DNA from 3 places in the Petralouisia sp. genome. Region 1 is predicted to be linked to each of the others. Evidence: predicted binding sites of a transcription regulator. Region 1 holds the regulator's gene; each other region holds the start of a gene.
What was found. Region 1 encodes Rex, which represses fermentation and respiration genes when NADH is low (regulators of the CRP and FNR family bind a similar motif). Its sites were predicted from a motif close to ATTGTTAANTANTTAACAAT; they were not measured.

Region 1 (8,314 bases):
GAAATCTCTCTGGCGCCATCCTTTCCCACCAGTGTCACCTCATCCCCCTCTTCTGCCTCCGGAATATCCGTCACATCCGCCATAAACTGATCCATGCAGATACGGCCGCAGACAGGGGCGGGCTTCCCATGGATCAGCACATACCCCCGGTTGGAAAGGCTTCTGGGATACCCGTCTGCATACCCCACGGGAATTGTGGCAATCCTCTGACGCTTTTTCGTTTCATAAGTGGCCCCGTAGCTGATGGTTCTCCCCGGCTCCAGTTCTTTCAGAAATACAATGCGGCTCTTTAAGGACAGCGCCGGCTGCAAATCCAGATTTTCTTTCCTGACTTCCCCGGAGGGCCACATGCCGTAAAGGCTGATTCCGGCCCGCACCAGGCTCATGCCTGATTCCGGCAGGTCAATCATTGCCGCGCTGTTGGCGCAATGGCTGATGGGGATGGAAATTCCACGCCGGGACATCATCTCCTTCATCTTCTGAAACTGCCGCAGCTGCTCTTTTGCCATGGTTTTGTCCCGGGCGTCTGCCATTGCAAAATGTGTAAATATCCCTTCCACTATGATATGCGGCATCCCGGCAATCTGTGCCAGTTCTTCTGCCGCCTCCTCCGTCACCTGAAATCCCAGCCGGCTTAAGCCTGTGTCTATTTTCAGATGAACCTTTAACACACAGCCCCATTTTTCTGCAAAACGCTCCAGTTCCCCGGCCTGTTTCATGGAATATACCGTAGGACGGATTTCGTTCTTAGCCAGAATTCCATACTTTTCTGGAAATACAGCGCCCAAAATCAATATAGGCTTCTTCAGTCCGTTTCTGCGCAGAATTTCCCCTTCCTCCGCTGTCGCAACGGCATAACCCCAGAGCGATTCCATCCTCTCCAGTTCTTTTCCGATGGGAACGGCGCCGTGACCGTATCCGTCTGCCTTGATCACGCCCATAATCTTTGTATCTTTTCCGATTCTCTGTTCTATCTGGGCGATATTATGGCTGACTGCATCCAGATTTATTTCCGCATACACCCTGCTGTATGATTTCATCTCGGTATCCTTTCTATTTCTTTCAGAACTATCCCGATCCCATCCAGAATGTCCCGGGCCATCATGCCGTAAGTTCCGGTGTGTTCCGCCTGCAGATCCCCCGCAGCCCCGTGCAGGTACACCCCTGCCGCAGCCGCCTGAGCCGGCTCCATTCCCTGGGCAATGAGCCCTGCCAGAATTCCGGTCAGTATGTCGCCGGAGCCTGCCGTAGCCATCCCGTGATTTCCGCTGGTATTGATACAGGCCCGGCCGTCCGGCCATGCGGTGATGGTTCTTGCATCTTTCAAAATACATATTACATTATATTCCCTGGCAAATTCCTGTGCAACCTGCAATAAATGCTTTTGTATCTCCCCAATGCTTTTCCCGGTGAGCCTTGCCATCTCTCCCAGATGAGGCGTTATAATTACAGGAGCCGACGCCTCTTTCAGCCATTTTAAATGCTCTGACAGGACATTCAGCCCGTCCGCATCCAGAATCACCGGAACCTTCGCCTGTTTTAAAATAAATTTTATAATTTTCCCTGCGTTTTTTCCTGTGCCAAGCCCCGGCCCCGCTGCAATGACAGTTCCCCAGGAAAGGGCCTGCGACAGAAGCTCTTCCGGAAATTTTATTCCCTCCCAGGCAGTCAGAATGGCTTCCGGCAGCAGCTCCTGCAAAATGATCCGGTTCTGTTCTTCTGTAAAAATCCGTACAAGCCCCGCGCCCGTAAGATAGGCGGCTTTTCCGCTGAAAAAAGCAGCTCCCGCCATATTTTTCTGCCCTGCCACCGTCAGAACTTTCCCGTAGCTGCCCTTGTTGGAACGGTTTTTCCGGGAAGGAATCCCATTCAGATCCTGCGCCTCCGCAGCAAACAAAAAAGGCTGCTCTTTTAAAAAGCTGCGGCTGTCAATTCCAATATCTTTTACCAGAACCGTTCCGGCATATTCCGCCCCCGGATAGAGCAAAAGCCCCGGCTTTGCAAAGGCAAAGGTCACTGTAAGATCTGCCAAAAAACCAACGCCCATCACTTCTCCTGTGTCCCCATGGACGCCGGAGGGAATGTCCACCGCCACTTTCAGCCCAGATTTCTGATTCATTTCCGTCAAATATTCCCGGTACACCCCTTCCAGGTTCCTGGTAAGGCCGATGCCAAACAGCGCGTCTATCACAACATCAAACTCTCCCTTTGGCATATCGTGCATCAGCTCTATTCCGTAATGGCCCAAAATCTCTTTCTGGGTTCTTGTTTCCTCAGAAATTCTTCCTGACTCCGGCGGCATTACGATTGTTGCCTCATAGCCCCGCTGAAACAGTATGCGGCCGATGGCAAGGCCGTCTCCGCCGTTATTTCCAAATCCGCAGACTATAAGAGCCGTCCGTTTCTTTCCGGACGTTTCCCTGTCGGCCGCGGCCTGCCCCTTTTTGCCGCCCTCCCGGAAATATCTGTCAATTTCATCTGCCGTACTTAAAGCCGCCCGCTCCATCAGAACCAGAGACGGCACTCCGAAATGCTCTATCGTATTCTTGTCGCACTGCTTCATCTGCCTGCTGTCTAAAAGAATCCTCATTCCAACCTCCTAAGCCGGTTCCGGCAAAAACCGCTCCGGATACAGACTGCGGTTTTTGGGAAAAGGCACAATAAACTCCGAAAAAAGACACCCCTGACAAGTTCTGCCAAGACTGCCTTTTATTTCTTTGTTCTTTTATATTCCTCTCCATATTTCAAATCAAAAGCTCCGATGACCTGGGCCCCGAAAATATCATGGAGGTACGCATAAATTGCGCGGCTCTGATCCTCAATGGCGTCCTTGCGGATAATCTTTACCTTCAGCTCTGTCCGGGTCTTCGCAATCCACTGAGCCAGTTCCTCCTGTTCTTTCTCATTGCTGTTCATGATTCCATAACAGTATTCCAACGTCTCCGCCATCAGCTGTTCATTGTCCTGTCTCATGGTATCCTGCAGTTTGTCCAGCTCCCCGCGGCAGGAATCCATCCGCTGATTGATCTCTGTAATCAGCCTTCGGTTCTCCTGAAGCCTGCCGGTCTCCTGTCCCTGTTCTCCAATTTCATCCATATTGGCCACAATATTTTTCATCAGCTTGTTTTTCAGAGATTTCAGCTCTTTGAGCTCCTGGGTCAGATGTCCCTGTCTGGAAAGGTGCCCGCTGACCTTCTGCTCCAGCTTCGCCACCTTTGCCGGCTTGCTGCCGTCCAGAAATAACTGATGCCATTTCTGATCCAACACCAACGGCGGAAGCTCCCTTGTCTGGGCAATTTTTTCAAATCCGGGGCTTGTGTTTTTTCTTTTACTCATATGCTCACTTCTTATCTTTGGATTTTTCTGTTTTCTCAATATTATAAGATAACTGCATCAAGCTGTCTGAAAGATGTACATTTTCCACCACCACATGTTCCGGCAGCTCCAGATCCAGATGGGCAAAATTCCAGATTGCGCGAATTCCAAGATTCACCAGTCCGTTTGCCACCTCATCCGCCTTCTCTTTGGGCAGGGTAAGGGCGGCAATATCCACTTTGTTCTTCTTCAGGAACTCTTCCAGTTCATCCATCATGCGCACCTTAATTCCCCGGACGGAAATCCCTTTTAATGCCGAATTCACATCAAACAGCCCGATAATTACAAATCCCCATTTCTCAAACTTAATGTAATTGGCCAACGCCTGCCCCAGATTGCCGGCCCCTACCACAATAATATTGTGCTGCTGATTCATTCCCAGAATCTTGCCGATTTCATCATAGAGATACTTCACATTATAGCCATATCCCTGCTGTCCAAACCCACCGAAATTATTCAAATCCTGCCGTATCTGGGAGGCGGTCACACGCATTCTCGCGCTCAGTTCATTGGATGAAATCCGCTCCACCCCATCATCCAGAAGTTCCCCCAGATATCTGTAATACCTTGGCATTCTTCGGATTACTGCCTGTGATATTCCTTTTTCCATTCTCTCTTCTCCTGTTTCACGGGCATCCGCTCGCCGTTTTTTCATTTTTTTATTATAAACAATCTGATTCCGGATGTCAATGTGGGAAACATGTCACAGCAGTGTTTCCCAATGCTCATACAGTTCTTCCAGCTCCTTCTTGAGCCCTTCATATTCCTGGTGCAGCTCCTGCAGTCTGGCAGAATTGGTTGCGATTTCACTGTCTGAAAACGCTTCTTCCAATTCACTGATCCGCTGCTCTGCGGCTTCGATGCTGTCCTCGGTGCGCTTCCTGTCATTTTCCAGCTTCCGCTGTCTGGCCTGCTCTTCTTTCTTCTGTTTCCAGTCCGCCTTGTTGCTGCTGACAGTTTCCGTTTTCGGAGCCGTTTCTCTGCCCGATACATAAATATCGGTCAGTTCCCTGGATTTTTCCAGATAATAATCGTAATTTCCGATATAATTTACCAGTCTGCCGCCGGTCAGCTCCATAATTCTTGTTGCCGTCTTATTGATAAAATACCGGTCATGGCTCACAAACAGCACCGTTCCCGTATAGCGGTTTAACGCCTGCTCCAAAATCTCTTTGGAGGTAATGTCCAAATGGTTGGTAGGCTCGTCCAGAATCAGAAAATTTGCTTCCGAAAGCATCAGCTTTGCCAGTGACACGCGGCCCCGTTCTCCGCCGCTTAATTCTGAAATCCGCTTAAACACGTCGTCTCCGGTAAAAAGGAAGGCCGCCAGTACATTCCGGATCTCCGTATTGGTCAGATAAGGATATTCGTCGGAAATCTCTTCCACCAGCGTTTTTCCCGAATGAAGCACCTGATGCTCCTGATCATAGTATCCGATATGCACGTTGGTTCCCAGTTTGACCGCGCCCTGATCTGCGTTCACCATATCGTTGATAATTTTCAGAATCGTTGTTTTGCCCGTTCCGTTATCTCCGATCAGCGCAACCCGCTCGCCCCGTTTGATTTCAAAGGACAGCTCCTGAAACAGCGGCTGCCCCGGATAGGCTTTCGCCAGACGCTCCACCGAAATCACATCGTTTCCGCTGACAATGCCCGGGTTAAGCTGCAGATGAATGTCTGTATTCTCCTCTGTGGGCTTCTCCAGCCGTTCTATTTTGTTCAGCATTTTTTCCCGGCTTTCCGCCCGTTTGATGGATTTTTCCCGGTTAAAGGATTTCAGTTTGGCAATCACTTCCTCCTGATGCCTGATCTCCTGCTGCTGATTGTAATACTGTTTTAACAAAGCCTCCCGCACCTGGGCTCTTTTCACGGCATAAGCGCTGTAATTGCCGGAAAATACCGATACTCTGCAGCGGTCCAATTCCACTACTTTGCCAACCACCCGATCCAGAAAATAACGGTCATGGCTGACAATTACCACCGCTCCTTTATAATTCAGCAGAAATGTCTCCAGCCAGGTAATGGAGCCGATATCCAGGTGGTTGGTGGGCTCGTCCAGAAGAATCACATCCGGCTTTGTCACCAGAAGTTTGCCCAGACACACCCTGGTACGCTGCCCGCCGGACAATTCCTGCATATGCTTGGCAAATTCTTCCTCGGTAAATCCCAGGCCTTTCAGCACCCCTGTGATTTCACTTTTGTAAGACTGGCCGCCTTTTTGTTCAAATTCCAGGTTCCGGCGGTTATAGCTTTCCATCAGCCGCTCCAGGGCTTCCCCTGTGACGCGGCTCATTTCCTGCTCCATGGCAATCAGTTCTTCCTGCATGTCAACCATTTCCTGCCTGGCAGAAAGCACTTCTTCATAAATCGTCCGGTTTCCCGCGATATCCGGATTCTGGGGCAGATATCCGATGGTTCTGTTTTTCGCCAGAACCACAGTTCCTTCGTCTGCCTCCAGTTCTCCCATAATAATCCGGAGCAGGGTGGTCTTTCCCGCTCCGTTGATTCCTACAATCGCCGCCTTTTCATTTTCTTCAATATGAAAGGAAGCATGTTGTATGATTTCATCGGTGCCAAAGGCTTTGCTGATGTTTTGGCAGGCTAAAATCATGGTTCTCTCTCCTTAACAGTTATGTTCGCATAATGTTTCCAGTTTTTCCCGGATTGCTTTGATAAAGCCTTCGCTGTTTAAAACAGTCACATCCTTCAGTGTGGTAATCAGCGCAAGGTCTTTGGTCATCTTGCCGGATTCGATGGTGGACAGGCATGCCTCCTCCAGTTTGTCCGCAAATGCGGAAAGCTCCGGCAGCCTGTCCAGCTCCCCTCTCTTGCGGAGGGCGCCGGTCCAGGCGAAAATTGTCGCCACCGAATTGGTGGAGGTTTCCTCTCCCTTCAGATGTTTATAGTAATGACGCTGCACGGTTCCGTGAGCCGCTTCATATTCGTAGTAGCCTTCGGGAGATACCAGTACGGAAGTCATCATGGCAAGGGAGCCGAAGGCGGAGCTTACCATATCGCTCATCACATCTCCGTCATAATTCTTGCACGCCCAGATAAATCCGCCCTCCGCTTTCATAATACGGGCTACCGCATCGTCAATCAGCGTGTAGAAATATTCAATTCCGGCTGCTTTATATTTTTCATCGTATTCTTTTTCATAGATTTCCTGGAAAATATCTTTAAAGGTATGGTCATATTTCTTGGAAATGGTATCCTTGGTTGCAAACCACAAATCCTGTTTGGTGTCCAGTGCGTAATTAAAACAGCTTCTTGCAAAACTTTCAATAGAACCATTCAGGTTGTGCTGTCCCTGTATCACTCCTGCCCCGGTGAAATCGTGAATCAGCTCTCTGGTTTCCGTGCCGTCCTCTGCCGTATAGACAAGCTCGCATTTTCCCGCTCCCGGAATCTTCATCTCGCTTGCCTTGTACACATCCCCGTAAGCATGTCTTGCAATGGTAATGGGCTTCTTCCAGTTCTTCACACAGGGTTCAATCCCCTTCACTGTAATGGGGGTGCGGAATACAGTTCCGTCTAAAATTGCGCGGATGGTTCCGTTGGGGCTTTTCCACATCTGCTTCAGATCATATTCCTCCATACGGGCCGCATTGGGAGTGATGGTGGCGCATTTTACCGCAACGCCGTATTTTTTGGTGGCATTGGCGGAATCAAACGTTACCTGATCGTCTGTCTCATTCCGGTATTCCAGCCCTAAGTCATAATATTCTGTCTTTAAGTCCACAAAGGGGCACAATAATTCGTCCTTAATCATTTTCCAGAGAATCCGGGTCATCTCGTCCCCGTCCATCTCTACCAACGGTGTTGTCATTTTAATCTTGTCCATGCTCTCTTCCTCCTGATATTTCCATATTCTGAATTGCGCATTTGATATGCATCCTGGCTGCTTCTTCTGCTTTTTCGGCATTCTGTTCCCGGACGGCCTCCAAAATTCTCCAGTGCTCCCGGTTAGACTGCTGCGCCCGTTCCCGGTTGGATAAGCTGGTCTTTCTCGCCCGGCACAGATACTGATGATAGTCCTTCAGGGCGTGTTCCAGTACTTTGCTCCCGCCCGCTTCATACAGAAGCCCGTGAAACTTGTCGTCCAGTCCCGCCATCAGCTCCATATGGCCTTTGCTGTAATGAAAGTCCGCCAGATAGAGAATTTCCTCCATCCGCTCAATCTGAACCCTGTCGGCAGACAATGCCGCCCTTTTTACACACAATCCCTCCAGGGCCAGGCGCATCTCATAAATATCCCGGATATCCTGCCCTGAAAAACCTACCACAAAAGCCCCTTTATTGGGAATAATGGTAATTAACCCTTCCAATTCCAACTGCCGCAGCGCCTCGCGCACCGGCGTACGGCTCACGCCCAGTTCTTCTCCTATGGCTGTCTCTTTCAGTTCTTTTCCCTTAGCATATGTTCCGTCTAAAATCTCTTCTCTGATTTTCTGAAAGACCTGCTGCCCCAGTGAATGACTTATTCCATCCAAACCAGACCCTCCTTGCCGGAAAATAATTTCCATGAATTATTGTATACATTTATGCATTTTTTTGTCAAGGGGAAATTATTTCTGAAAAACCGGCCAGCTTCACACCTTCTTTTATTCTTTTAAACGGAATCTGGAAACCAGTTCTTTCAGCGGCCGCTGCCTGGCCGGACAATTCTTCACTGGCTGCAGCGCCGGATTCCGCTGTGTCCACATTACTCTGCACCACAATGGAAATCTGCTCAATTCCGTGACTGATATCCTCTGCTATGTCAGCCTGCTGTTTTGTGTAATCTGCAATGCCGCAGATTAATTGATCCATTTCCTCCGCCATCTCTGCCGCGGCAAGCATGGACTGGGCCGTATCGTCGGCTGCAATAACTCCCTGTTCCATGGATTTAATGGTCTCTCCCAAAAGCTCCGTGGTTTCCTGGGCTGCAGTGGCAGAT
Region 2 (8,314 bases), on a different contig from region 1:
CAGCGATTGCATTATGGTACTGGAACAGGGACGGGTGATTGAACGCGGCACCCATGATGACCTGATTGCGCAGCAGGGGAAATATTATCAGCTTTACACCGGGAAAATGCCGGGACTTGGCATGGCGGAGGGCTGACATGCAGCGTATGGGTTTTGACTTTCGGAGCGTTTCGGAAAATCCGGATGAAATTAATCTGTATCATTGGGCCAAACAGTGATATAATGAGAATATGAAATTATATTTTGATTATATCGTGTATGAAGCGAGAAAGGAGACCATATGTTAAAAGGAAAAATAGCAGTAATTACAGGTGGAACAAGGGGAATTGGCTATGCCACGGTAAAGAAGTTTCTGGAAAACGGCGCAACGGTAGTTCTTTTCGGTTCCCGTCAGGAAACGGTAGACAAAGCTCTTGCTTCCCTGAAAGAAGAGAATGCAGAATGGCCGGTGGAAGGGGCCTGGCCGGATTTGGCTGACGCAGCGGCAGTGGCAGCTCAGATCAATGCTGTGAAAGAGAAGTATGGCAGAATTGACATTCTGGTAAACAATGCGGGAATTTCTGACAATACCCCTACGGTAAACTGCACAGCTGAACACTTTGAAAAGGTGATGAACCTGAATGTCAATGCAATCTTTCATGCCGTACTGCCCGCAGTGGCCATTATGAAAGAGCAGGGCGGAGGATGCATCATTTCCACCAGTTCCATGGTAAGCAGAAACGGACAGCCGGCAGGGGTTGCATACCCTACAAGCAAATTTGCAGTAAACGGTTTAACCCTTTCTCTGGCAAGAGAGCTGGGGCCGTATCATATCAGGGTCAATGCAGTAGCGCCCGGCATCACGAAAACGGATATGGTGGCAGCGCTGCCGGATGAAGTGATACAGCCTATGATACAGGCAATTCCTCTTCGCAGGGTAGGGGAACCGGAGGATGTGGCAAATGCTTTCCTGTTTTTGGCAAGCGATTTGGCAGGATATGTAACTGGGGAAGTATTGTCTGTGGACGGAGCGATGATTTGCTGACAATTTAAGGATTAAAACAGGTGCAGGCAGGTGCCCCGGAGCAGTTTTTCAGCATGCTCCGGGGTATCTGCCTGTATTTTGGATGACAGGTTAATCTTACTCCGGCGGTTCAATATTACTGCAGGGAAATAAAAATTTATTTTCAGGGATGCAACATTTCAGAAGAAAAAAGACTCATAAAAGATAAGAGTGGATTTCAGCAGTGACCTCCGTATCCAGAAATATTGAACCGCAGGAATAATAAGAAGTCCGCACTAAAAGGAATTCATTCATTTTCAGAAAGAACAGCAAATCATTGGTCAGATTCGTATACGCTTGCGTATAGATTATGGATATCCGTTTTACTTAAGGAGGGAGCCTCATATGGAAGAATTTATGCGGTGTTATGAAAAAATTTATCCGCAGATGTACCGTACAGCCCTGTTTTATTTGCAAAACCGGCAGGAAGCGGAAGATGCGGTGCAGGATGCGGCGCTGGCTGCTTATGAGAAGTTTTACCAGCTGAAAGAGAAAGACAAATTCGGGCCTTGGATCATGCGCATTCTGGCAAATAGATGCAAAAAAAGAATGCAGACCTGGTTTCGCAGGGAGGAAGATATTGAGGAGATATCTCCGGAGCAGGAAAGAATTCTGTCAAAGGAAACAGATTTTGCCATGGCATCTGCGGTAAAACAGGTCTTTGGAGAACTGGAAGAAGAGGAACGGTTTATTGTGGCATTTTCTGTGTTGGGAGGATATACCGGCGAGGAAATTGCGGATATGCTGAATATGAATCACAGTACCATCCGTTCCAAGTACCGGAGGGCGCTTCAAAAAATGAAAAAGAAGCTGGAGGTGTGATGATGGAAAAGCAGGAATTGAAGGAGCAATGGACAGAGGAAACCATAAGAGAATATGTGAAACAAGCTGCTGAATCAGAGCCGATTCCGGACAAATTGCAGCCAAGGCAGATGGAAAAATGGCTGAAACAGGCCATGGAGGAGAAAGGAGGAAGGTCTATGAAAGAGAAAAAAGAGAAAAAGAGTTACCGCAAATGGTGGTGCGCAACAGCTTCGGCCGCTGCCTTTCTGGCAGTGGTGCTGTTTGCAGCAGGCCGATCCATAGACTGGGAACGGGGCGTTCCAAAAGAACTGGAAACAAAGCAGTCTCAGGAAAAAGGGGCCGGGAAGGAAACAGAGAAAGGAGCTTCCTATCAGGAATTGTACGATGCATTTTCAGACATCTGGAAAGAACAGGATAAAATGACAGTCTATGTAGAAGAACGCTCAACGGATTCTGCAGGAGCAGATACAGGAGGAGAAGGCGGTGCAGAGCTGTTTGCGGAGAGTACAGTGGAAGATGCAGGAGTGGAAAACAGCAGTCCCAAGGAGAGCTCCGGTTCCAAGGATTATGGAAAAACCAATCAGCAGGAAGCAGAAGTTGAGGAAGCTGATATTATTAAAAATGACGGGCGGTATCTTTACCAGGTGGTTTTTGAGGATCGGACCGGCAGACAGGCAGTGCAGATTGCAGACACCAGGGACGGGTTGAAAGAAGCGTCCAGAATTGAGGAATTTGATCATGAAATTCAGCAAATCTATGTGTGGAAGGACAGTCTGGTAGTAGTGGAAAGCGGCTGGGTCAATGAGGTACAGGAGGAAGATTCGGAAAGCGGGAATTTCCTGGACAGTGTAAAAGGGGTTGTGGATGAGATATTTTCTTATGGGCCGGGAGAGGATTACAGGGAAATGTCTTACAGCAAAATTCATATCTATAATATTGAAGATCGGAAGAATCCGGAATTGTATCACACCTTTACGTTAAAAGGAACTTACAGGGATTCCAGAATTTCTGACGGATATCTGTACTTTTTTACGGCCTGCAATGCTTACCGGCCCAGACTGGAGAAAGATTATCAGGCATATATTCCCGAAGTTGACGGGGAGCCTCTGGCGCCGGAGAAGATTTATCTGCCGGAAGATACAAAGACGGCGGCCTATCTGGTGATGGCCTCCATCAATATGGAACAGCCGGATCAATTTACGGATACAACAGCTATTGTGACGGGAGCAGACAGGTTTTATGTCAGCCAAAACAGTATTTATGTGACGGACAGTATGTATGTAGATTACGGAACAGAGGGCAAACAGAGCGACAGCACCAGAATATTCCGTTTTTCCTATCAGGACGGAATTATGAAAAAAGAGGCGGAAGGTACGGTAAAGGGAATTCTGCTGGATGATATGGCAATGAACGAGTACAAAGGATATCTTCGCATGGTAACCACGGTAGAGAGCCAGAATGTACAGGAGGTAAAGGACGATATTACTGGTGAAGTGATAGGCAATGACGGAATTGATGTTGAGACTTCCAACAGCCTGTATGTATTGGATGAAAATTTAAAAACAGCAGGAAAGATTGAAAATCTGGCAAAAGACGAGAGAATTTACTCTGCAAGATTTATGGGAAACGCCGGCTATTTTGTCACATTCCGACAGACCGATCCGCTGTTTTCTGTAGATTTGTCAAATCCCAAAAAGCCGAAGGTTCTGGGAGAACTGAAAATCAGCGGATTTTCAGAATACCTGCATTTTTATGGAGAAAATCTTCTTCTGGGAATCGGCATGGAGGCAGACGAAGAAACCGGGGCCACAGACGGAATGAAACTGTCTATGTTTGATATTTCTGACCCTTCAGATGTGAAAGAACAGTCGAAACTTATGCTGCCCTACGATTACGCCATGGCTTTGTATGACTACAAATCAGTGTTTATTGACACAGACAAGAATCTCTTCGGCTTTTCTGCGGAAGATTACGAAGAGGATTACCGTCTTGAGTATGTATTGTTTACGTATGCAGACGGCGCTTTCCAGGAGAAAATGAAAATCGACTGCAGTGACAGCAAAGTTTACTCCCATTCAGTGCGGGGAACCTATATCGGAGAACGTTTTTATCTGATGTGCGCCAATGGCAGAATTGAGGAGTACAGCCTTGCAGATGGCAGCAAGACTGGAGAATTGGAGAAATAAAATTATTTTGAATATAGCAGCTTTTAATGAAAGGAATGAAAATATGTTTACTGAAGAAAAATAGTTGCGAATGTTTACTGAAGCGAACAAGCCATATTTGGATACACAGGAAATACTGTTTCATCCATTGGCAGAATAAGTAAAGGCAAACAAACCGTAATTGGATACACAGGAAATACCGGATCGCCCTTTGGCTAAGCAAACAATTCGAGGGCATGGCCCGGTTTGCGTGCAAAAGGGCGATCCGGTATTTCCGTCCGTATCCAAAGACAAGCTGTTAATCCGTTTGCAGTAATTTCAGCCTACAGCCTGTAAAACACCGGCTTTCTCCCCTGAAACACCGTATAATATTCAAATCCCGCCTGCTTCAATATTTCCGGAACCTTCGCAAAATCAAAAGCAACGTGCTCCGGCCTGTGTCCGTCTGCCCCCACTGTGACAATTTCACCCCCCAGTTCCCGATAGCGTTTCAGAATGGGTTCTGTGGGATTGGGATGGCCAAGCCCGTACCGGAAGCCTCCGGTGTTCAGCTCCAGACCTTTGCCTTTTTCCACCAGAATACGCAGAATTTCTTCTAATACATCTGAAAACTGCTCATAAGTGTAATTTTCATTTTTGGTGGGGCCGTAGCGGACTACATAATCCAGATGTCCGTATACGTCAAAACAGTCAAATACAGCCAGATTTTCCAGAATAGATTCAAAATATTCCCGATATGCTTCCATCTCTGTTTTTTCCAGATAATATTCCGGAAAATAAGGGTCCTGGCCGTGTACCACATGGGAAGAACCGATGACAAAGTCAAAGGGATGACTTTCAATGATCTGAGGAAGCCGGTCTGCAAGATGGGGCTGCAGCCCGATTTCTATTCCGGCCAGAACAGGGAAATTACCGGAATAATGCTGCTGAATTCTCTGCATTTCCTGAAAGTATCCGGGGATATCCAGGTTGAATTCTGTCTGAGATGCATTGTAATCCAGATCCAGATGATCGGTGAAACAGATGCCGTCCACCCCTGCCCGGATGGAAGCCTGAATCATTTCTTCGGGCTTTGCCTGGCTGTCTGTGGAAAAATGCGTATGCATATGTGTGTCCCAAAGCATGAGAATGTCCTCCTTTTCGTATGTCGGATTTAAAAAGATCATAATTCAGACGGCGGGCAATGTCAAATAGAAATTCGGATCAGACGAAACAGATGGGAGTCTGTCAATGTATGTTTTCACCAAAAAAAGTACGAGATAATGAAAAATTTAACAAAGTTAAAAAAGCCCCTTGAATTTTTCCACGATATTAGTTAAAATATAGACAAGTTGGGTAATATATCCAAAGAAAAAACAAAATTCATTCAAAATTAGGAGGAATTAACATGTCAGTAAGAGTAGCAATCAATGGTTTCGGACGTATCGGCCGTTTGGCATTCAGACAGATGTTTGGTGCAGAAGGGTACGAAGTAGTAGCAATCAACGATTTAACAAGTCCTAAAATGTTGGCGCACTTGTTAAAGTATGATTCATCTCAGGGAAAATATGCATTGGCAGACAAAGTAACTGCTGGTGACGATTCCATTACTGTAGATGGAAAAGAAATCAAGATCTACGCTTTCCCGGATGCAAATAACTGCCCATGGGGAGAATTAAAGGTAGACGTTGTTCTGGAGTGCTCCGGATTCTACACCTCCAAAGACAAAGCACAGGCTCATATCAATGCAGGCGCACGTAAAGTTGTTATCTCTGCTCCGGCAGGAAATGACCTTCCTACTGTTGTATTCAACACCAACCATGAGACATTGAAGGCAGAAGATACCATTATCTCCGCAGCTTCCTGTACCACCAACTGCCTGGCTCCTATGGCTGACGCTTTGAACAAATATGCTGCAATCCAGTCCGGTATTATGTGCACCATCCACGCTTACACAGGCGATCAGATGACATTAGACGGACCTCAGAGAAAAGGCGATCTGAGAAGATCCCGTGCAGCAGCAGTGAATATTGTTCCCAACAGCACAGGCGCTGCTAAGGCAATCGGCCTTGTTATTCCGGAATTAAACGGCAAATTAATCGGTTCTGCACAGCGTGTACCGACTCCGACAGGTTCCACCACAATCTTAACAGCAGTTGTTAAAGGCAACGATGTAACTGTAGACGGAATCAATGCAGCTATGAAAGCAGCAGCTAATGAATCTTTTGGATACAATGAAGATGAAATCGTATCCAGCGATATCGTGGGAATGAAATTCGGTTCCTTATTTGACGCTACACAGACCATGGTTTCCAAGGTTTCTGATGATTTATTTGAAGTACAGGTTGTTTCCTGGTATGACAATGAGAACAGCTACACAAGCCAGATGGTTCGTACAATCAAATATTTCAGTGAATTAGCATAAGAATTAAAATCCTGCACGGCAGACTGCTTTTGAAGCGATAGGCTGTCAGAGTGCAGATACAGAACGGTTCAGAGCTCAGTTCCTCTGAACCGCTCCTAAGACTCAAAAAGGGTCCGGTCTTTTAAGGACCGGGCTCTTTTTGATGCATATGAAACAGAAAGCGGTTTACATTATCAAACAGGAGGAAATGTATTATGTCTTTAAATAAAGTTTCAGTAGACGACATCAATGTAAAGGGCAAACGCGTGCTTTGCAGGTGCGATTTTAACGTGCCTTTGAAAGAAGGAAAAATCACAGACGAGAACCGTCTGGTGGCAGCGCTTCCCACCATTAAGAAATTGATTGCAGACGGCGGAAAAGTAATTCTCTGCTCTCACCTTGGCAAACCAAAGGGAGAACCCAAACCGGAATTGTCTCTGGCTCCGGTGGCGGCAAGACTTACAGAGTTGTTGGGACAGGAAGTGAAATTTGCCGCTGATCCGGAAGTGGTGGGCCCCAATGCCAAAGCAGCTGTAGAGGCTATGAAGGACGGCGAAGTGATTTTACTGGAAAATACCCGTTACCGTGCAGAAGAAACCAAAAACGGCGAAGCATTCTCCAAAGATCTTGCTTCTCTCTGCGATGTGTTTGTAAATGACGCGTTCGGAACCGCTCACAGAGCGCACTGCTCCAATGTAGGCGTATCAGAATTGGTGGATACTGCAGCAGTTGGATATCTGATGCAGAAAGAAATTGATTTCCTTGGAAATGCAGTAGAGAATCCGGTAAGACCCTTCGTTGCAATTTTAGGCGGCGCAAAAGTAGCGGATAAGCTGAATGTTATTTCCAACCTTCTGGAAAAATGCGATACGTTGATTATCGGCGGCGGCATGGCTTATACTTTCTTAAAAGCGCAGGGATACGAAATCGGAAAATCTCTGGTGGATGACACCAAAGTAGATTACTGTAAAGAAATGATTGCAAAAGCTGAGAAGCTTGGCAAAAAATTACTGCTTCCGGTAGATTCTGCAACAATTACAGAATTCCCCAATCCCATTGACGCTCCGGTAGACGTAATTATGTATGATGCAAAAGACATGCCTGCAGACCGGGAAGGATGCGATATTGGGCCAAAGACTGCAGAAATGTTTGCAGAGGCAGTGAAATCTGCAAAGACCGTTGTATGGAACGGGCCTATGGGTGTATTTGAGAATCCTACGCTTGCAGAAGGAACCATTGCAGTGGCAAAAGCGCTTGCAGAAACCGATGCAACCACCATTATCGGCGGCGGAGACTCTGCAGCAGCAGTAAATCAGCTGGGCTTCGGCGACAAGATGAGCCATATTTCCACCGGCGGCGGAGCTTCCCTGGAATTTTTGGAAGGCAAAGAGCTTCCAGGCGTGGCGGCAGCAACCAACAAATAAAATTAAAAATGGCAGAAAGTTTGAAATGCTCTGTGAAATTGGCAGGCATGGGGACTTTTTGAAAATAAAATCTAAGAAGAGGATAAGATTATGGCAAGAAAGAAAATTATTGCAGGCAACTGGAAAATGAACAAAACTCCGAGCGAAGCAGTTGCTCTGGTAAATGAACTGAAACCGTTGGTGGCAAACGAGGATGTGGACGTAGTATTCTGCGTGCCGGCCATTGACATTATTCCTGCAATGGAAGCAGCAAAAGGCTCCAACATCAACATTGGCGCAGAAAATATGTATTTTGAGGAAAGCGGCGCATATACAGGAGAAATCGCTCCCAATATGCTGACAGACGCAGGCGTGAAATACGTGGTAATCGGCCATTCTGAGAGAAGAGAGTATTTTGCTGAGACAGACGAAACAGTTAATAAGAAAGTTCTGAAAGCATTTGAACACGGCATTACTCCGATTATCTGCTGCGGAGAGTCTCTGACACAGAGAAAAC
Region 3 (8,314 bases), on a different contig from region 1:
GCCCATCTGTCCGTCCGGCAATCCTACCGAAAGACCGCTGGCATAGCCTCTGACGAAAGGATAATCTTTCATCAGGCCGTCAATGTTGGGGGTATTAGCCTCGTAAACTGCATTTGCTTCATGTTTTTCATTCAACCCAAATCCATCTAAAATCATTAATACTGCAGGTTTTTTACTCATAAGATTTTCCATCTCCCTTTCTCTCTTTAAAATGATATTTCATTCTCAAGGCTCCTCCCGGCTTCTTGAGTTTGGCTATTCCTGGTTTTGAGCCGGGGACTTTTCAAGGCAAGGCCTTCAGGGCTCCTCCCGGCTTCTTGGGTTTGATCATTCCTGGTTTTGCGCCGGGGACTTTTCAAGGCAAGGCCTTCAGGGCTCCTCCCGGCTTTCCCTGTTTTGTTTTTTCTTGGTTTTGCGCCGGGTCCCTCCTCAAGGCAAATTATATCACAACCGAAAAGAAAAATACAATTAATTTCATGAATTCTCCAGCCGTTCCCTGCTGAAATGGCAAAATGCGGCTTCCGGCAATGAATATTCACTGCCAGAAGCCGCACAGGGTTTTATAGCTTATCTGCTATTTCGCCATTTCAGCCTTCAAAGCCTCTGTCAAAGCCGGAACAACTTTATGTAAGTCCCCAACTACGCCGTAATCAGCTACATCAAAGATTGGAGCATCTTCATCTTTGTTAATTGCGATGATGATATCTGCTTCTTCCATACCTGCTACGTGCTGAATTGCTCCAGAAATACCGATTGCAAAATATACATTGGGGCGAACTGTTTTACCAGTCTGTCCTACCTGTAAATCTACCGGCTTCCATCCGTTTTCTACAACTGCACGGGAACAGCTTACGGTTCCGCCGATAACATCTGCCAAATCCTGCAGCAGCTTGAAGTTCTCTGCGCTTCCAACGCCGCGTCCGCCGGAAACCAGAATCTTTGCTTCCATGATATCTTCGGTTTCTTTTACAGCTTTTACCACATTCAGGATTTCCACATATTTGTCATTGGGAGCAAATCCTGGATTGTATTCCACTACGTTTGCTTTTGCACCCTTAATCGGATCGATTTTCTGCATAACGCCGGGACGTACGGTTGCCATCTGAGGACGGTTGTCCGGACATGCAATAGTTGCGATTGTGTTGCCGCCAAATGCAGGACGTGTCATAAGCAGCTGATTGTGTTTCTGCTCATTTTCTTTACCCGGCACCGGATTCAGCGGGAAGTCGCCGATTTCAAGTACGGTACAGTCTGCAGTAAGACCGGTTTTCACTCTTGCAGATACACGGGGCCCAAGGTCACGTCCGATTGCAGTAGCGCCTACTAACATAATTTCCGGTTTATACTCATTGATCACAGAGGAAAGAGCATGTGTATAAGGCTCTGTTCTGTACTCTTTCAATTCCGGATCATCTACAACGATTACTTTGTCAGCGCCGTACTCTGCCAGCTGATCTGCCAAATCCTTCACGCCGGAACCAATCAATACTGCTGTTACATCTGTGCTTAAATCTTTTGCCAAGTCTTTCGCTTTGCCCAGTAATTCAAAAGCAATTCCACTTAATACATTGTCCACCTGCTGTGCAAAGACATATACTCCTTTATATGCTTCTAAACCCATTATTTTCACCACTTTCCTTATTTTTACGGATATTCGCAATCCATCTGATTCGCTCTTTCGTGAGCTTTTGAACTTTTCTTTAGATTACGTGTTTCTCTTTCAATTTACCTGTAATATAGGCAACTGCATCTTCGGGTGTATCGGGAACCACTTTTTCTCCGGCGCCTTTTTTCACTTTGTCAGATGCCTTTGCAATCTTTGTGGGTGATCCTTTTAATCCAAGGTCAGAATCATCTACATCTTTCAAATCTGCCCGGCCCCATACAGTCACTTCTTTGTCATAAGCATCAAAGATTCCGCCCGGCGTCATATAACGCGGCTCGTTTAACTCGGAAAGAGCGGTAACTAAACATGGCATTTTTGCCTTTAATTCATGATATCTGTCTTCATACTGACGCTGAACCACTACATAGTCCCCGTCAATTTTGATTTCCTGTGCATAGGAAATCACCGGAATATCCAGATGTTCAGAAATCTGAGGCCCAACCTGTGCGGTATCGCCGTCGATTGCCTGACGTCCGGTAATAATTAAATCATATTCCAGATTCCGGATTGCTCCTGCGATTGTGGTAGAGGTAGCCCATGTATCTGCGCCTCCCAACACTCTGTCTGTAACAAGGATACCTTTGTCTGCACCCATTGCCATAGCTTCACGGAGAACTTCGTCTGCTTTGGGAAGTCCCATGGTAAGTACAGTTACTTCTGCACCATACTGTTCTTTTAATCTAAGGGCTGCTTCTAACCCGGCTTTGTCATCCGGATTCATAATGGTGAGCATTGCGCCTCTGTCCAGAGTACCGTCTGGATTGAATTTTACTCCGCCTTTGGTATCTGGCACCTGTTTTATACATACAACGATTTTCACGGTAATTCACTCCTTATGTTTTATTTTTGCGGCAAAGTTCCCGGCTTCCTTCACAGGGACGGCCGTTTTGCCTGCCACGGCATATTGAGATTTATAATCTTTGGCTTTCATCCGATGGACGGCCATTTCTTTTGTCACTCAACACAGCTGAATGATATTTTATTTCAGCAATGCGCCGGAAATAACCATACGCTGAACCTCAGAAGTTCCTTCATAAATCTCTGTGATCTTAGCGTCACGCATCATACGCTCTACATCATATTCTCTGATATATCCGTATCCGCCGAAGAGCTGAACGCATCTTGTTGTTACGTCCATAGCAACCTCTGCTGCAAATAATTTTGCCTTTGCCGCTTCTACAGAGTAAACCTTCTGAGTTGCTTTTGCCATAGCTGCTTTGTAAACCAGAAGCTGCGCTGCTTCAATCTTAGCTGCCATATCTGCCAGCTGGAACTGGGTATTCTGCTGTGCAGCGATGGAGCGTCCGAACTGTTTTCTTTCTTTGGTGTAAGCAACGGTTGCCTCCAGTGCGCCCTCTGCAATACCAAGAGCCTGAGCTGCGATACCGATACGTCCGCCGTCCAATGTATGCATTGCAATTGGGAATCCTTTGCCTTCCGGCCCCAGCAGATTCTCTTTGGGGATTCTGCAGTCTTCAAAAATCAATTCATATGTAGCAGATCCGCGGATACCCATTTTCTTTTCCTTGGTTCCGAAGGAGAAGCCCGGAGTTCCTTTTTCTACAATAAAGGTGGAGAAGTTCTTTTTCTTTCTTCCTCTCCTGTCCTCCACTACGCTTGTGATAGCGATTACGATATAGATATCAGCCTCTTTGCCGTTGGTGATAAAGCATTTGGAGCCGTTTAATACCCATTCGTCGCCGTCTAATACCGCTTTGGTCTGGCATCCCTGTGCGTCGGTGCCTGCGCCCGGCTCTGTCAGGGCAAATGCGCCTAACTTCTCACCTTTTGCAAGAGGCGCAAGATATTTCTGCTTCTGCTCTTCGTTGCCGTATGTCATAATAGGATCGCAGCAAAGGGAGGTATGAGCGGATACGATAACGCCTGTAGTGCCGCAAACCTTGGATAATTCCTCTACGCACATAATGTAGGTAAGAGGATCGCATCCCTGTCCGCCGTATTCCTTGGGAATTGGAATACCCATGAATCCTATTTTCTGCATTTTTTCTACGGTTCCTCTTGGGAATTTTTCTGTCTCGTCAACTTCCTGAGCAAGAGGCTTTACTTCATTTTCAGCAAACTCTCTGAACAGAGTTCTCGCCATTTCATGTTTTTTATCTAAAGAAAAATCCATGATACTTTTCCTCCAAACTTTCTTTTATTTTATGGAATGGGACTGCCGCATTCAGACGAATCCAATGCGGCAGCTCCTCACATTCAATACAGTGCAGGCCAAAGCCTGCTGAGGCCGTGCCTTTGTCAATATGTATTATTTGCTGTAATCATAGAAACCGATACCGGTTTTCTGTCCCAGCTTACCTGCACGAACCATTTTCTTTAACAATGGATGCGGACGGTATTTGGGATCTCCTGTCTCATCATACAAAACGTTCATAATTGCAAGGCAGATATCAAGTCCAACCAAATCTCCTAAAGCCAGAGGTCCCATCGGATGATTTGCACCCAGCTTCATAGCAGTGTCAATGCCTTCTACAGAAGCAACGCCGTCTGCATAGATGCCAACTGCTTCATTAATCATAGGAATTAAGATTCTGTTTACTACAAATCCTGCAGCTTCATTTACTTCTACCGGAGTTTTGCCGATTTCTTCGGAGATTTTAACGATTTTGTCTTTCATTTCGTCCGGTGTGTTCTCACCTTTGATAACCTCAATCAGCTTCATAACAGGAGCCGGGTTAAAGAAATGCATACCGATGACCGGTCTGTCAAGTCCTGCGCCAATCTCTGTGATGGAAAGAGAAGAAGTGTTGGTTGCAAACATGCAGTCTTTCTTTACGATCTCCTGCAGTTCTTTGAATGTCTGCTTTTTAATATCCATTACTTCCAATGCTGCTTCTACGATTAAATCGCAGTCACCGCAGATTTCCTTCGTTCCTGTAGTGATTTTTGCAAGGATTGCATCTGCTTTTGCCTGATCCATTTTGCCCTTTGCAACTCTCTTCTCGAATCCTTTTGCAATTTTGTTCTTGCCATTTGCAGCAAATTCGTCATTAATATCGCAAAGGCATACTTCATATCCTTCTGTCTGTGCAAATGCCTGTGCAATTCCGGAACCCATGGTTCCTGCTCCAATAACGCCAACTTTCATGATAGTCCTCCTTAAATTATTCTACAGGATACCGGAGCAGAACTCCGGTATCCATATTAGCTTTCTCATTTTCTGGTATCAGCAAAAATATACCGATTCCATAATCTATGAACATTTCTGCCCTCAGGCAGAATCGAAACAGCAGGATTTAGTCTCTTTCCACGATGGTGGAGCATCCCATACCGCCGCCGATGCACAGAGTTGCAAGACCTTTCTTTGCATCGCTTCTCTGCATCTCATGTAATAATGTAACAAGGATACGGCATCCGCTGGCTCCTACCGGATGTCCAAGTGCAATTGCGCCGCCGTTTACATTTACTTTGCTCATATCAAAGTTCAGGTCATGAGCCACTGCAAGAGACTGAGCTGCAAATGCTTCATTTGCCTCTACCAGATCCATATCGTCAATGGTCAAGCCTGTCTTTTCGAATACTTTCTTAGTGGAAGCAACCGGACCTACACCCATGATGGAAGGATCTACGCCGCCAAGAGCGCCTGCTACGAAAGTTGCCATTGGCTTCACGCCAAGTTCTTTGGCTTTCTCTTCGCTCATAACAACTACTGCCGCTGCGCCGTCATTGATGCCGGAAGCGTTTGCTGCAGTCACGATTCCATCCGGTTTGAATGCCGGGCGTAATTTGGAGATGCTTTCTTTAGTTGTTCCCGGACGGGGACCTTCGTCTGTATCTACGATCACTGTTTTCTTTTTCTGTTTTACTTCTACAGGAACGATTTCATCTTTGAACTTGCCGTCATTGATTGCCTTCTCGCATTTCTGCTGTGAAGATGCTGCAAACTCGTCTAACTGCTCTCTGGTCAGTCCCCACTGCTCTGCTACGTTTTCAGCGGTAATTCCCATATGATACTGATTGAATGCATCCCACAATGCGTCATTTACCATGGTGTCTACCAAAGCAGCATTGTTCATTCTGTATCCGTAACGTCCCTGCATAGCTGCATAAGGAGCCATTGACATATTTTCCATACCGCCTGCTACGACGATATCAGCATCGCCTGCCTGGATCATCTGAGCAGCCATATTTACACAGTTCAAACCGGAACCGCAGACTACGTTAACGGTAACTGCCGGTGTCTCGATTGGCAAACCTGCATTGATGGATGCCTGACGGGCTACGTTCTGTCCCAAACCTGCCTGAATAACGCATCCCATGTATACATGGTCAACTTTATCTGCCGGAACGCCTGCCCTGCTTAATGCTTCTTTGATAACGATAGATCCCAATACCGGTGCCGGGGTTGTGCTTAAAGCCCCTCCCATAGTTCCGATTGCGGTACGGCATGCGCCTGCCAAAACAACTTTCTTTGCCATTTTCTTCGTCTCCTTTTTAAATATAGTGTATCGCGAAAATATTTTGACAAAATCACCAAAATCAATGTTATTTTTTTAACAATCTTTTGCCAAAAAAAGGAAAACAGGCTGTTGGCATTTTTCATGATGCCAGACCCGCAAAGTACTTTTGCTGATTCCCGTTTTTCCCGTATTTTCTTCTCTCGATAAGTGTATCCTAGCACATTTCCGTGTAAATTGCAAGAATTATCTTGCCTGCCCTATCCCGCTGCCTTTTTGTCTATCTTTGTTATATTTTTGTCATTCTTTTCGGCCTTTTTCCCGAAAAAAAGAGGCAGTCTTTGTATATATTGCACAAAAACCGCCTTTCCTTATTCTGCCATGTCTTTTCTATGTATTAATAAAATACATGATTGCCAATGACGGCGCCTGGAATGGAACCGTCATTCCGTCTGAAATACAGACAGCTGATGGTAATATTTCCGCCGAGCACCTCGCCTGCCGCCTGGGTACAGCTCTGGTTGGCTCCTTTTGCCAGTACGGAGGCAAACCGCCCGCTTGCCACCGGAGAAAACTGTCCGCTCTGATAGATGACTCCCGCCACTGAATTGGGAAAATGGGAGCTGCTCACACGATTCATCACAACGCTTCCCACTGCCAGTTTTCCTTCATAGCTTTCTCCACCGGCCTCGCACTGAATCAGTGCAGCCAGAAGCGCAATGTCGGAAGCGTCGCTGCTTGGGGCGATCTTCCCGCCTCCTGCCGAATCTTTCTGCTTCTGTTTCATTTCCGCTTCCTGCCGTTTGATCTCTTCCAGTCTCTTTGCGTCTTCGGCTGCTTTCTGGGCCTCCAGTTCTGCTTCATAGGCTTTCTGCCGCTCAATCTCCGCTTCATAAGCCTCCACGTCAGCCTGGGCGTCTGCAAGCTGTTTTCTGGCAGCGCTCAGCTTCTCGGAAGTGCTGTCCACCAATACGGCCAGCTCCTGTTTCTTTTCTTCCTGCTGCGCCTGCAGATCTGCAAGCTGCTGTTCCTGCTCCTCAAGCTCCTGTTCTTTTCCTGCAATTTCCTCTTTCGTAGCCCGGTATTCTCCAAGCATTTTCCGATCGTAATTGTGAATATTTACAATATATTCCCCTTTGTTCAGAAAATCTGCAAAATTCTCTGCGCTCAGCAGCACTTCTATCATTCCCTCCATGTCCATTTCATACATGAACCGGATTCTCTTTTTCATGGCCTCATACTGTTCCTGCTCTTTCAGCCTGGCCGCTTCCAGGGCAGCTCTGGTCTCCTCCAGACTGATTCTGGTACTGCTTAGCTGCTCTTCTGTTTCATTTAACCTGGCAGCGGCCGCTTCCAGACTGCTGTTGAACGCTTTCAAATCTCCTTCCAGCCCTCCCGCTTTGTCAGAAAGGCTGTCCGCCTGACTTTTTGCTTCCTTTTTCTGCTGCTCTAAATCTTTGATTCCTTCCTGGACTTTATCAATTTTCCCCTGGGTTGCAAAAACTGCCAGATTGGAGAAACAGCACAAAAGGAAAACCAACGCCAGAATTCTTCCTGCTTTTTTCATGGCATCCTCCAGTATCTCAATTTTCGCTCCTTTGTAAACTGCTGATAAAATTTTATCACACTGTTGTCTGTAAAGCAATGCAGAAATTATCCCCTGACAGTCTTTGCCAATCGCTGATTTTATCCGATATAAAATACAATTACAGTTCGTAACAGGATTCGGAGGTGTTTTCGTGCAATACGTAAAAATCAACCATTTAAAGCCCGGCATGCGTCTCGCCCGGCCTATTTACAATAAAAAGGGAGTTATGCTTTTTGAACGGGAGACCCGTCTGACCCGCCAGGGAATTGCTAATATCGAAAATTTCGGTCTCTGGGGCGTTTACATTTTAGAGCCGGCAGAACCGGCGCCGCCTTTAAGCGAAGAGGACATTGAACTGGAGCGTTTTCTCACTGTTTCCACGTTCCGTCTGAAAGACGATCTTGCCCTGCTTACCAACAACATGGCCCCTCAGAACCTGACAAGTCTGGCACAGACCATCCTGAGGGATTTCGGTTCCCTGGAGCATAAGATTAATTTTGCCAAAAATCTGCGCAGCAACGGCGATTATGTTTACAAACACAGCCTGAACACGGCGATTCTGTCTGCCATGATGGTGCACAGGCTTCACTACTCTTACGGAGAACAGCTTGCCATCGTATGCGCCGCCCTTCTTCACGATAT

Region 2: the regulator Rex is predicted to act here: its motif matches at 5,323-5,342, upstream of gap (type I glyceraldehyde-3-phosphate dehydrogenase).
Region 3: the regulator Rex is predicted to act here: its motif matches at 6,169-6,188, upstream of ACTO17_RS00765 (acetyl-CoA C-acetyltransferase).

Annotation. Positions count from the first base shown of each region.
Region 1 covers NZ_JBQIOP010000016.1:28,474-36,787, forward strand. Annotated here, with positions in the region: gene alr (alanine racemase) at 1-1,040, opposite strand, end outside; gene ACTO17_RS08130 (NAD(P)H-hydrate dehydratase) at 1,037-2,590, opposite strand; gene ACTO17_RS08135 (hypothetical protein) at 2,710-3,336, opposite strand; gene ACTO17_RS08140 (redox-sensing transcriptional repressor Rex) at 3,341-3,985, opposite strand; gene abc-f (ribosomal protection-like ABC-F family protein) at 4,079-5,986, opposite strand; gene ACTO17_RS08150 (NADP-dependent isocitrate dehydrogenase) at 5,999-7,219, opposite strand; gene ACTO17_RS08155 (GntR family transcriptional regulator) at 7,206-7,868, opposite strand; gene ACTO17_RS08160 (methyl-accepting chemotaxis protein) at 7,933-8,314, opposite strand, start outside.
Region 2 covers NZ_JBQIOP010000057.1:7,978-16,291, forward strand. Annotated here, with positions in the region: gene ACTO17_RS17140 (ABC transporter ATP-binding protein) at 1-136, shown strand, start outside; gene ACTO17_RS17145 (SDR family NAD(P)-dependent oxidoreductase) at 281-1,024, shown strand; gene ACTO17_RS17150 (RNA polymerase sigma factor) at 1,388-1,864, shown strand; gene ACTO17_RS17155 (beta-propeller domain-containing protein) at 1,864-4,032, shown strand; gene ACTO17_RS17160 (histidinol-phosphatase HisJ family protein) at 4,335-5,135, opposite strand; gene gap (type I glyceraldehyde-3-phosphate dehydrogenase) at 5,399-6,415, shown strand; gene ACTO17_RS17170 (phosphoglycerate kinase) at 6,610-7,818, shown strand; gene tpiA (triose-phosphate isomerase) at 7,909-8,314, shown strand, end outside.
Region 3 covers NZ_JBQIOP010000001.1:162,504-170,817, forward strand. Annotated here, with positions in the region: gene gpmI (2,3-bisphosphoglycerate-independent phosphoglycerate mutase) at 1-180, opposite strand, end outside; gene ACTO17_RS00745 (electron transfer flavoprotein subunit alpha/FixB family protein) at 575-1,621, opposite strand; gene ACTO17_RS00750 (electron transfer flavoprotein subunit beta/FixA family protein) at 1,701-2,486, opposite strand; gene ACTO17_RS00755 (acyl-CoA dehydrogenase) at 2,646-3,800, opposite strand; gene ACTO17_RS00760 (3-hydroxyacyl-CoA dehydrogenase family protein) at 3,936-4,775, opposite strand; gene ACTO17_RS00765 (acetyl-CoA C-acetyltransferase) at 4,924-6,105, opposite strand; gene ACTO17_RS00770 (cell wall hydrolase) at 6,482-7,651, opposite strand; gene ACTO17_RS00775 (HD-GYP domain-containing protein) at 7,824-8,314, shown strand, end outside.